One region of the Paenibacillus sp. PastF-3 genome, then DNA from elsewhere that is predicted to be linked to it. Evidence: predicted binding sites of a transcription regulator. Region 1 holds the regulator's gene; each other region holds the start of a gene.
What was found. The regulator LexA, encoded in region 1, represses DNA repair genes until DNA is damaged. The targets are predictions, from matches to a motif close to CGAACATATGTTCG.
Positions count from the first base shown of each region.

Region 2: a site for LexA is predicted at 1,455-1,468, ahead of M2444_RS08700 (YolD-like family protein). Genes of this name have one in related genera too.
Region 3: a site for LexA is predicted at 1,470-1,483, ahead of M2444_RS30130 (sigma-70 RNA polymerase sigma factor region 4 domain-containing protein). Genes of this name have one in related genera too.

Region 1 is NZ_JARXWM010000008.1:87,124-90,406, forward strand. Features, by position in the region: gene M2444_RS17255 (hypothetical protein) at 21-548, opposite strand; gene M2444_RS17260 (DUF896 domain-containing protein) at 598-807, opposite strand; gene M2444_RS17265 (LysM peptidoglycan-binding domain-containing protein) at 917-1,330, opposite strand; gene lexA (transcriptional repressor LexA) at 1,626-2,252, shown strand; gene M2444_RS17275 (L,D-transpeptidase) at 2,423-2,761, shown strand; gene M2444_RS17280 (hypothetical protein) at 2,909-3,283, shown strand, end outside.
Region 2 is NZ_JARXWM010000003.1:351,070-354,352, reverse strand. Features, by position in the region: gene M2444_RS08710 (PH domain-containing protein) at 1-447, opposite strand, end outside; gene M2444_RS08705 (hypothetical protein) at 566-1,126, shown strand; gene M2444_RS08700 (YolD-like family protein) at 1,509-1,844, shown strand; gene M2444_RS08695 (hypothetical protein) at 1,841-2,005, opposite strand; gene M2444_RS08690 (M15 family metallopeptidase) at 2,071-2,880, shown strand; gene M2444_RS08685 (hypothetical protein) at 2,957-3,283, shown strand, end outside.
Region 3 is NZ_JARXWM010000024.1:49,162-52,444, forward strand. Features, by position in the region: gene M2444_RS30120 (phosphodiester glycosidase family protein) at 126-815, shown strand; gene M2444_RS30125 (hypothetical protein) at 876-1,286, opposite strand; gene M2444_RS30130 (sigma-70 RNA polymerase sigma factor region 4 domain-containing protein) at 1,566-2,210, shown strand; gene M2444_RS30135 (YvrJ family protein) at 2,212-2,385, shown strand; gene M2444_RS30140 (helix-turn-helix domain-containing protein) at 2,382-2,624, shown strand.

The DNA of each region.
Region 1 (3,283 bases):
CTCCCATGGCTGGTTAATTTCTATTCGTGAATTACTTCAATTTGGTGAGCTTTTGCGAATGCTTCCAGTCTAGTCCCCATCGCAGTTGTATCATAACGATTCATAAGTCTGGTAAAAATCCATTTCGTGCGTTTGCCTTTATGCTTAATGACAACTGCTCCACGCGAGAGGATGATTTTCTCAATATCAGAAGCTGGCAGATAGCGTTCGCGATTGAATTTTATAGTAGATAGTCTAGCATTCTCTACCTTCAAGTACGGACGTCGGAAGAACAGAAGTGCTGCTAGTAAGTAGTACAAAACGACTCCTAACCAGTTCATAAGCATACCATTACCTTTGGCTTGGTCCACTGAACCAATCATCCAAAACATAGTACCTAGCACTAATAACACTACTGGAAATGCAATGTTACGGCCTTTAAAGATTTCGGTGTTCTTCCCAGGAGATTTAGATTTAGATGCGTAAATCGTTTCCTTCCCCTGTTTCTTTCTTTGCTTGTTGATTTGCTGCGTGTTGCGTTGAACCATTCTTTCCCAAGAACGGGCCATATGCGTTCCCCCTAGTCATCCAGAAATATCTATGAAAAGGAACAGGGTGTTAATGCTTAAGCCCCTTGTTACCTTGTTCATGCTCATCATTATCAACCAATTCAATCGTATTCAATTGTGCTCGAAAGTTATTGCGGATATTCCCCAAATAAATTTCCCGAAGCTTGGCGCGTTCCGCCGTTTCCTCTTGATTAAGGCCTACGCTCTTCTGTTTGCGTGCCAATTCGTTAATACGCGCGACCAACTCATCAATATTCAAAACTTTCCCTCCCCTTATAAATTAATTCTAACTCTGCCATGAGAAAAAGAGCTTGTCAAGGTTTACTCCCTGCAAGCTCTTCATGTCCTCTTAATATGTTCTTAGAATATTAATAAATAGGTAAAGAGAGAATATCTCCAGCATTAATCTGACTACCTTTTATGCCATTGGATTTCTTAATTCCTTCTATATATACAGCCGTCTTCATATCAGAAGGTTTATTCTCAAGAGCAATACTCCAAAGTGTATCTCCACGTTCAACCACTACGCGCTTCTCATCCTTCATTAAAGTAGTAGATCCTGCAAATACATTACCCACTACTGTAAGTCCTGATAGTACGAGCACAATGATCAATGTCAGCTTAATAACAAAATCTCTACGGAACAAACGCATCAAGCCTTCAAGCAAAAACTCTGTGATTTCTTTAATCTGAGCTGAATAACGGGTAATAGGATTATGTCCTAAAGATTCAACCACTGGGGCTTTATCGTAGATGCTACGGTATGTACTGTATTTTAACATGAATATCATCCTCCAAACACTTGTTCTCACTTCCAAAATCATAATAACACGAACATGTGTTTTGTTCAATACTATTTTAGAACAATTGTTCTCTTTTTTTCAGAGGTCAATATTTACCATATTATTCATCTAAGAACCTGCTCTTACCATTTAGATGAAGGAAATGTAATCAATACAAGACTACCATTTATTAACTCTATCGAATTAATATTTATAATAGTTAGAACTTATGTTTGTGCGAACGGTAGTTCTATGTTATAATTTTCCCAAACATTACTATATGGGGTTGATTCCAATGTCAAAGATTTCAAGTCGCCAGCTGGCGATCCTGGAATTTATACGTAGCGAAGTCCGCAGCAAGGGTTATCCTCCTTCCGTCCGGGAGATTGGAGAAGCTGTTGGTCTTGCTTCCAGCTCCACAGTTCACGGTCATTTGGATCGGCTAGAGAAGAAGGGACTTATCCGTCGAGATCCAACGAAGCCTCGTGCGATAGAATTGCTTGGCCAAGAGGATTCTGAGAATGTGCACCATTTCGCACAAACCGTCGCTCGAATTCCTGTCGTAGGTAAGGTTACCGCCGGGGTTCCTATCACTGCTACTGAGAATATTGAAGACTACTTTCCCCTTCCAACACACTATGTTGGAGATAACAAAGTATTTATGTTATCGGTTCAAGGTGACAGTATGGTCGAAGCTGGGATTATGAATGGTGACTATGTTATTGTTCGTCAACAACAAACGGCTGATAACGGAGATATCGTTGTAGCTATGACCGAAGAAGATGAAGCAACCGTTAAGACTTTTTATAAAGAACGTGATCATATACGTCTTCAGCCGGAGAATCCGGCGTACGAGCCTCTTCGCCTTAATCGCGTGACCATTCTCGGCAGAGTTATCGGATTATTTCGAGATATCCACTAAGTATGCACTCCTACCAAAAAGGCTGTTCCGCGAATGCGGAGCAGCCTTTTTTTCTATGCATTTAGCTTAACCCCATCTGGAACATATGTTCCCGTAGGCTAAAATGACCATTTTTAAGAATAACCGTTTAGGCATCCTGCTCATATCTTAATTAGAAAGGAGTGTGCACAATGCCAAATTACCGGATTATAGTTGATCTGACGCAGCGTATGCTTTATCTTCTTGATAACGACATTGTGATCAGGGGCTTCCCAGTCGGAATCGGTAAAATGTTAACTCAATCACCACTCGGTGAATTCACAATCATTAATAAACAACCCGATCCAGGCGGTCCATTTGGGGTCTTTTGGATGGGACTATCTAAGCCTCACTATGGGATACATGGAAATAATGATCCCTCATCCATAGGGCACGAAGTATCCCATGGTTGTATTCGTATGTACAATGAGGATGTGTTAGCACTAGCTGCGATTGTTCCAATTGGAACACTAGTAACGATCAGAAATTAAATCTATCCATAGATAAACACGCCTCACTCCTTGCTTAACGGAGGGGGCGTGTTTGTATTTATGTATTTTTGATGACCTAATAGGAATTATGTGGTTATATGTCGAATAATGTTAACAGGATTTCAAATTGAAAGGAAGTGTTTCGTTTTGAACAACTCAAAAATTAGAACCCTCGTCGATTTTAAAGTCGATGCACTTGTTAAACTCTCTGGCTTATTGTTAAATAACGATCAAGCTAGTGGAAAAAAAGTAAATCTACTCACCTCATTTGGCAGTATTCAAGGGACCATCTCCCCTTCCACCTCCAATAAAGAGGATGTTTTTGACTTAAAATCTCTAATGGATGATGTCATTGTAGATGAATACATATCTTATTTAGGTGCGGAACATCCCGATAAAAATTTCAGTTATAACTTTGTAGTCCTTAATGATGTTTCTGTTAGACCCTATGCTAGCTATGAATCTCCGATCGAATACAAACAGCTAATTGTTTATACCGATCAAATCACAGCCTTCAATTTC
Region 2 (3,283 bases), on a different contig from region 1:
GTCACGAACAGCTTTGCGCAGAACATCTTTGACGGTTTGAGCATCATGAATTTTTCGGAAAAGAAGCTGAGGCGCTGAGGCATCATCTGAAAATACAGTTAATGTACCGATGCCGAGCATCCGGTCCATGATAGATTGTGCTACGGATAAATCGCGTACACGCAGTAATTCGATCTCTTCGACATTTTTACCGATAAGTCCGGTCTTAACCATAATGCGCTGGCTTGTAATGGTGTACGTAGTCGTGTTTAGGCGTACGATTCCTTTGAGGCGATCAGAGATACTGGCTGGTTTGCCTTTCCAGAGAACGACTTCTTGAGTAGCATTTGGATTTGCTGATGGACGGCGGGCGGTCACTGGAGCGGTGCCGTCCATGCTAGTTCCGCATTCTCCACAAAATTTAGCGCCCTGCTTATATTCTGATCCGCAGGTTGTGCAATAAGGCATAAATACCTCTCCTTCCCTGATTACAATTAAAATAATTATAACATAATAGTCGTTTTACATAAATTTCATTTGCGCTTTACACAAACCGACATTATTCTGTTAAGTGGAGGGATAAATAATGAAAAAAGTGTTACTAATAGGAACGCTAATGCTGACTGTCATCCTTAGCGCCTGCAGCAATAATAATTCAACTTCATCGGCACCTGCCTCGGAAGAAGAAGTGCAGGAAACCGTGCAAAACTTCTACAATGATATGTCTAAACTTGATGAATTAGGAAAATCATCTTTAGCGGAGTTCAACGAAGCTATTGCTGCTTATTCAGCAGGAGACCTTTCGGACAGGCAGCTGGAGAAGAAGATTAACGAATTCCAGAAGACCGCAACAGACCTATCCAATCAGGCTGAAAAAGTGAAAATTTCCTCTAGCTTGCCCGAAGACATTCGTAAGCTGCTTGATGAGTCTAAGATTGCTTTTCAAAGTGCTTATTCTCTAAAAGAACAGGCCTCTCAAGGTGCTGATTCCGCAGAGGTCACTGCTGAGAAGTTCGAGGAATTGAATCAGAACGCTGACGTCGCGATGCTATACGGCATTTCCAAGCTTAATGAAGCAAGAGAAGCAACAGGACTCATCGATGCTGATGGTCAATCCACCGCTGAATCAGAGAAAGTTCAAGAATAGATCGGAAGTTAGACGCTGAACAGTTCAACTGTCAGCGTCTTTTTGATGCGATGTTGAGCTTGAGTAGAGGTAACACTGATAATCCTATAAATAAACCAGCTACGATTCCTTTTGTGAGGTCTGAGAGGGTACTGCTTCGATATACGAGGGGGTATAGACACAGGAATAATACAGGAATTAGGATGAGCAGGGCATTGTTTTTTTTTCAAGTGGAAAGCCACTCTCAATTAGATATACAGTATTATACAACTTTTAGATGAAGAGGAGGATTTAAAAGAGGTATCTTTTTCCTGATTGTTGATTATTCAGCGAGGGTGTGGATATAATACAAACATACGTTCGTGCATAGCGGAATAAGTATAGAAATTAGGGAGGGGATACCATGGGCAAAAAGCTGGAGAAAAACGGACTCTGGGAAAGCAGTCGCATGATGCTGCCGGAGCACAAGGTAAGAATTATTAGGGATGAACGGGAGACGCTGCGCCGCATCAAGCCTATTCTTGATGAGCAGAAGCTGGAGGAGATCGAATGTACACTGGCCTTATCGTTACGGAGTCATGTGCGCGTCACTGCTGTGCTGTTTGATCCTTTTGAGAATAAGACAATAAGTGGTTTTGTGACTTCCATTCACACCCACTCGCGTGAGTTTAAGCTGCAGTGGGCGGAGGAATGGAAGTGGATCAATGTAGATGACCTCGTGGAGGTTTACATCGTCTAATGCTGAGAACCGCTGACTTCACTTTTTTCATAAGCAATTAGGGTCACTGTTGGGTTGCCGGTCAGATGTGCAATGGAAGCTTCGGCATTTCGAATAATTTCGAGTGCTTCTTCCTGCTCGCTCAGGGCAGCAACTTTATAGCTATCGCTATGAATGTCCATATGTGTTCCCACCTTTCGCTAATATTTTGCCCTTTTTTGTGGAATTGATCCAAGGTGGAGAAGCTATGAATAGGTGCTTTTCAGGGGAGATCTCGGGGATACCGGGGTCTTTTTTGCTGATGCAAGCAGGGGTATTAGTACAAGCGAATGGGGGAGCGGGATCATTGATTATACCAAGGGGTGATTCTATGCTGACTTTAGATCAAGTGAGGGACAAATCGGCGGCGAGGCTTGTTGGGCTTCATCCTGTTTTGGCAGCAGGGGCGAAGGCTTTGATTCAGCAAAGCTATGCCAGAGGAGTGCCCATCGTTATTACTCAGGGGTTACGGTCGATTGCTGAACAAAATGCCTTGTATGCGCAGGGGAGAAGTAAGCCTGGACCTATAGTTACCAACGCCAAGGGTGGAACCAGCTATCATAATTATGGCCTTGCGTTTGACTTTGCGCTTTTGCTGCCGGATGGAAAAAGTCTTTCCTGGGATATGAATCGTGATGGTGATAAAGATAAAATTGCGGACTGGCAAGAGGTTGTACAGGTGGGAAAACAGCTAGGGCTTGAGTGGGGAGGAGACTGGACGTCTTTTAAAGATTATTCACATCTGCAAATGGCCTTCGGCTTAACCACGACTCAACTTCGGGCAGGTAAACGTCCTACGACGGATCAGGTCAATGAAGCTTTAAAAAGGATTACTGGGGAGGATGAGCAGGTGAACAAAGACGTTAAAGTAACAATAACCTTAAACGGTGCTAAACTTACGGATGGTGTTCTTGATACCGGCATAACGTATGTACCCGTACGTGCTCTAGCTGAGGCGCTTGGAGCAAAGGTTACGTATGACGCATCGAGTAAGACAGTGAACGTAGTAAAAGAGTAAAGCTAATCATGTATAGACAGTGCCACCCAAGGGGAAGTTATCAATGATAACTAACCATAAAGGGAGGCATAACGTTGTGAATAAGCTAATAACAAGCCTTGCATGCTGCACTGTACTGTCATTGAGTATAATGGGAGCTAGTTACGCTAATCCAATCGGGTCAGCCGCATTAGGCGGTATCCCGAACGCGAATACGGGCATGGATGGTACCATGAATAACACTCGGATGATGAATACGGAAGGCAATCTAATGAACGGTACTACGGGAACGATGAATCAGCATGAGAGCATTATGAGAGATAAGATTCGCACAGGGGAAAATTATAGACCTAACACCACTAACTACAATGACAACTACACCCGGGATAACTACAACAGAAATACGGTAACTCCACTATCCAAC
Region 3 (3,283 bases), on a different contig from region 1:
CAACTGCTAGCTCGGACTGAATCAGAAGAATCGTTCCTATTGTACGAGGTGAGGGATACACCAAAGACAATAGTATCCTGAATGAACTTCACCAAAAAAACCACAAATAAAGGAGATCAAATATTATGGCATATACATTCTCTTCTCTCACTGCTTCTAATGGAATTACGCTCAAGGTTATTAAAACCACTCCAGGCAACATTAAGCCAGTAGGTATCACTCCACTCGCCCCTGTTACCTCGGGAAGCGTATACGGAGTTAATGCAGGATTCGCGAATAACAGTAACTATAACGAATGCTTTAGCATCGGTGTATACAATGACGTTCCCGTAAAGGGAGCAAAGGGTGTTCACAATACCGGCTGGTTCAATGAATACTACACTCGCGGAACATTGGTATACGATGCCTATATTAACAGTTTAAGTGTTAAGGTAATCGATAATGCCTCACAATCAGGTTATGTGCGTCCGGATATGTACTGGGCTATCGGAGGAATTAGCTTAGGATTGCAAAACACCAATTGGTCCTCGCAAATGACTACTGAGCACGTTGAAGGCATTGGTGGTGTAAGTTCAAGTGCTGCTAGAACAGCAATTGTCTATGATAGCTCCAACAATATTCATTTAGTTATTACGGAAAGTAAAACTAGCATCACTGCATTCCGGGCAGCTATCCTAAACAAAATCCCAAATGTTCGTGATGGTGTACTTCTCGATGGCGGTGGTTCAACAGAGATGCTCTGTAAAGAATATACGTTTACCGGCACCGATCCAAATCGTAAACTTGGGTTTATGGTTGGAATCATTAACAAGTAATGCAAACAAAAAAAGAAAGTCAGTTAAATTTAACTGGCTTTCTTTTTTTGTTTGTACTATTTAATCTATACCATTTATTTTCCACGCTCCATCCACTTTCATTAAGGTATACATCGTATCGCCAACAGAACCATAAGGAGAATCTTTGTACTCCTCATGAATCGAAACTGTTATTTGATTTTCACTTTCGGACATAAATTTGGGAGCACTTAATTTCATAATTCTCGTTTTATCTTTTTCATAAGCCTCTATATCAGATTGTGAACTATCCTTAGTAAATACTGAAGCATATAGATCCTTATCCCGTTTATTAAAATACTCCACTCGTTGGTTTACCACTGAAAGCACATCTTGCTGTGCTCCTTGATAGGCAGTTGCATCAATGTAAGTAGTTTTAACCTCTTCTTTTGATGAACAAGCAGACAAGAAAAATAAAACCAGGATTAAACTCATCAATTGTATCTTCCTCATGGGGTGATTCCTCCTTCGGTTAATTTTGATTTCCTTTCTTATACAATTTAAACGCTTTAAGGATGTAATTGTTTCTAAAAGTTACAATTAAATATTTAAAGGATAGCTATCCTTGTTATTAATGTCTGACAGTAAAAATTATCTAGTGATTCAAATAATTAACCAAATAAAGTATAATAAATAGGAACATTTGTTCTTGTATTGGTTGTGATTTTACTCGTTCACTTCACTTTATATAGTATAGGGCGAACAGTCTAATTCAAGAAAGGAAGATCCTTCATGGAAGAAATCTATAATATGAATAGTAAAAATTCAAGGGCTGTTACAAACATTACCGGATATGAATTTGAATTATCTTTGCAGCATCCTATTGTACTTGGGTTCTCCTCACACCCAGAGAATGCGATATTAGTAGAAAAATTTATTAACAATCCAACTGAATCCAACCATGAAAAGTTAAATCAAGCCTTTAAAATTTATATTTTTGCCATCCGATTTACAAAGTATCTTAGTTCTCTCATTACAAATAGCCGAATCGATTATCTAAGGAAAGTAAAAAAAGATGAGGAGCGAGAGTTGCTAATCTTTGATAAACCATTGTCAGCAGATGAGGATGTAGCTTTAGGAGAGATTTTATCGAATGTTTACCACGGGGAGGATATTCCTCAAGTAACAGTTGATCCTGATGTATTCCAATCACAGCTTAATAATGAATGGTTATATCATGGATTCTCCAAATTAACACCTAAACAAAAATTTGTGATAACCCTTGCCTATTCCTCCTGTAGTCGAGATAGTGAGATAGCGTTACTCTTACATGTAACCCAGCAGTCTATCTCTAAAACACGAAAAACATCTTTACAGAAGTTGAAACGGTATATTCCCCCATTGAATATTGAATCGGCAATAAAGGAGGGAAGCTAGCATGGATCAGGCTCAGTTAATTACTGTAATATCAACAACAATCGGTAATTTCGGCTTTCCTATAGTGTTAACAGGTTATTTATTATTACGTTTCGAAAAAAAAATAGATAACCTCATTACTACGATTCAAGATTTCAAACTGGCATTGCTTGGGGAGGAGGATAAAAAGAAGTGAAGAACTCTGAATTATTTGAATGTGCGCGTAAAGCACAATTCGGTGACCGAGAGGCCATGCGCAAAATTATAGATGCTTATTATCCTTTAATTCGTAAAACATCAAGAACTCTATCTTCACTTTCCGCTAAAGACTTTGAGCAATCTACCATTGAAAAAATTGTAAGGGCTGTTCATAATTACGATCTTGACTCTCTCCCGGATTTTGAAACTTTTATTCACATGGAAAACAACCTCTAATCTACATTTCCAATCCTCTTAAACAGAAGAAAGCCCCCTTACATAGGTGGCTTTCTTCTGTTGCTGACCAACCAAAGAGAACATAGATAGCGTACCTGCGGACCAGTGACACTCATCGACCAATCGTAATCTTTATAAGTAACCTTTATCACGTCAGTTTTAACAAATGACCGTGAGATTACGCAGCCAGTTTGTCTATATTCACAGACTAAGATTAATTATTTTCTTTTCCAGACTCTATATAGATCTTGCACTACTTCCTTTCCTAGCTGTATAAGGGATAAGGGACGACAGAACCACATGAGTATAAAAAATATGACATAGTGAAGAATTTGCCAAGGTGAATTGTGTAATAAATCATGAGCATATAAGTGGTACAAGCGCTGGTTTAAAAACATCATTACACCACCAAATGATATTCTCAATATTAATGATATTAGTGTAGTATCTATCATTTATTAAATCTCTCCCTTTTATCTTCGGTTATTTTCGTATAATTTCAGACAACAAGCAGAACCCCTTGATACGTACCTCCTTATTGATTTATAGAAAAAAGCACCGATAGATTCACAACCATGAATGTATTTACTCATAGTTTAAGAATTTATCGGTGCTTCCGATTAATTAGCATATTTGATTGTGGTAGGCTACTTACTGAT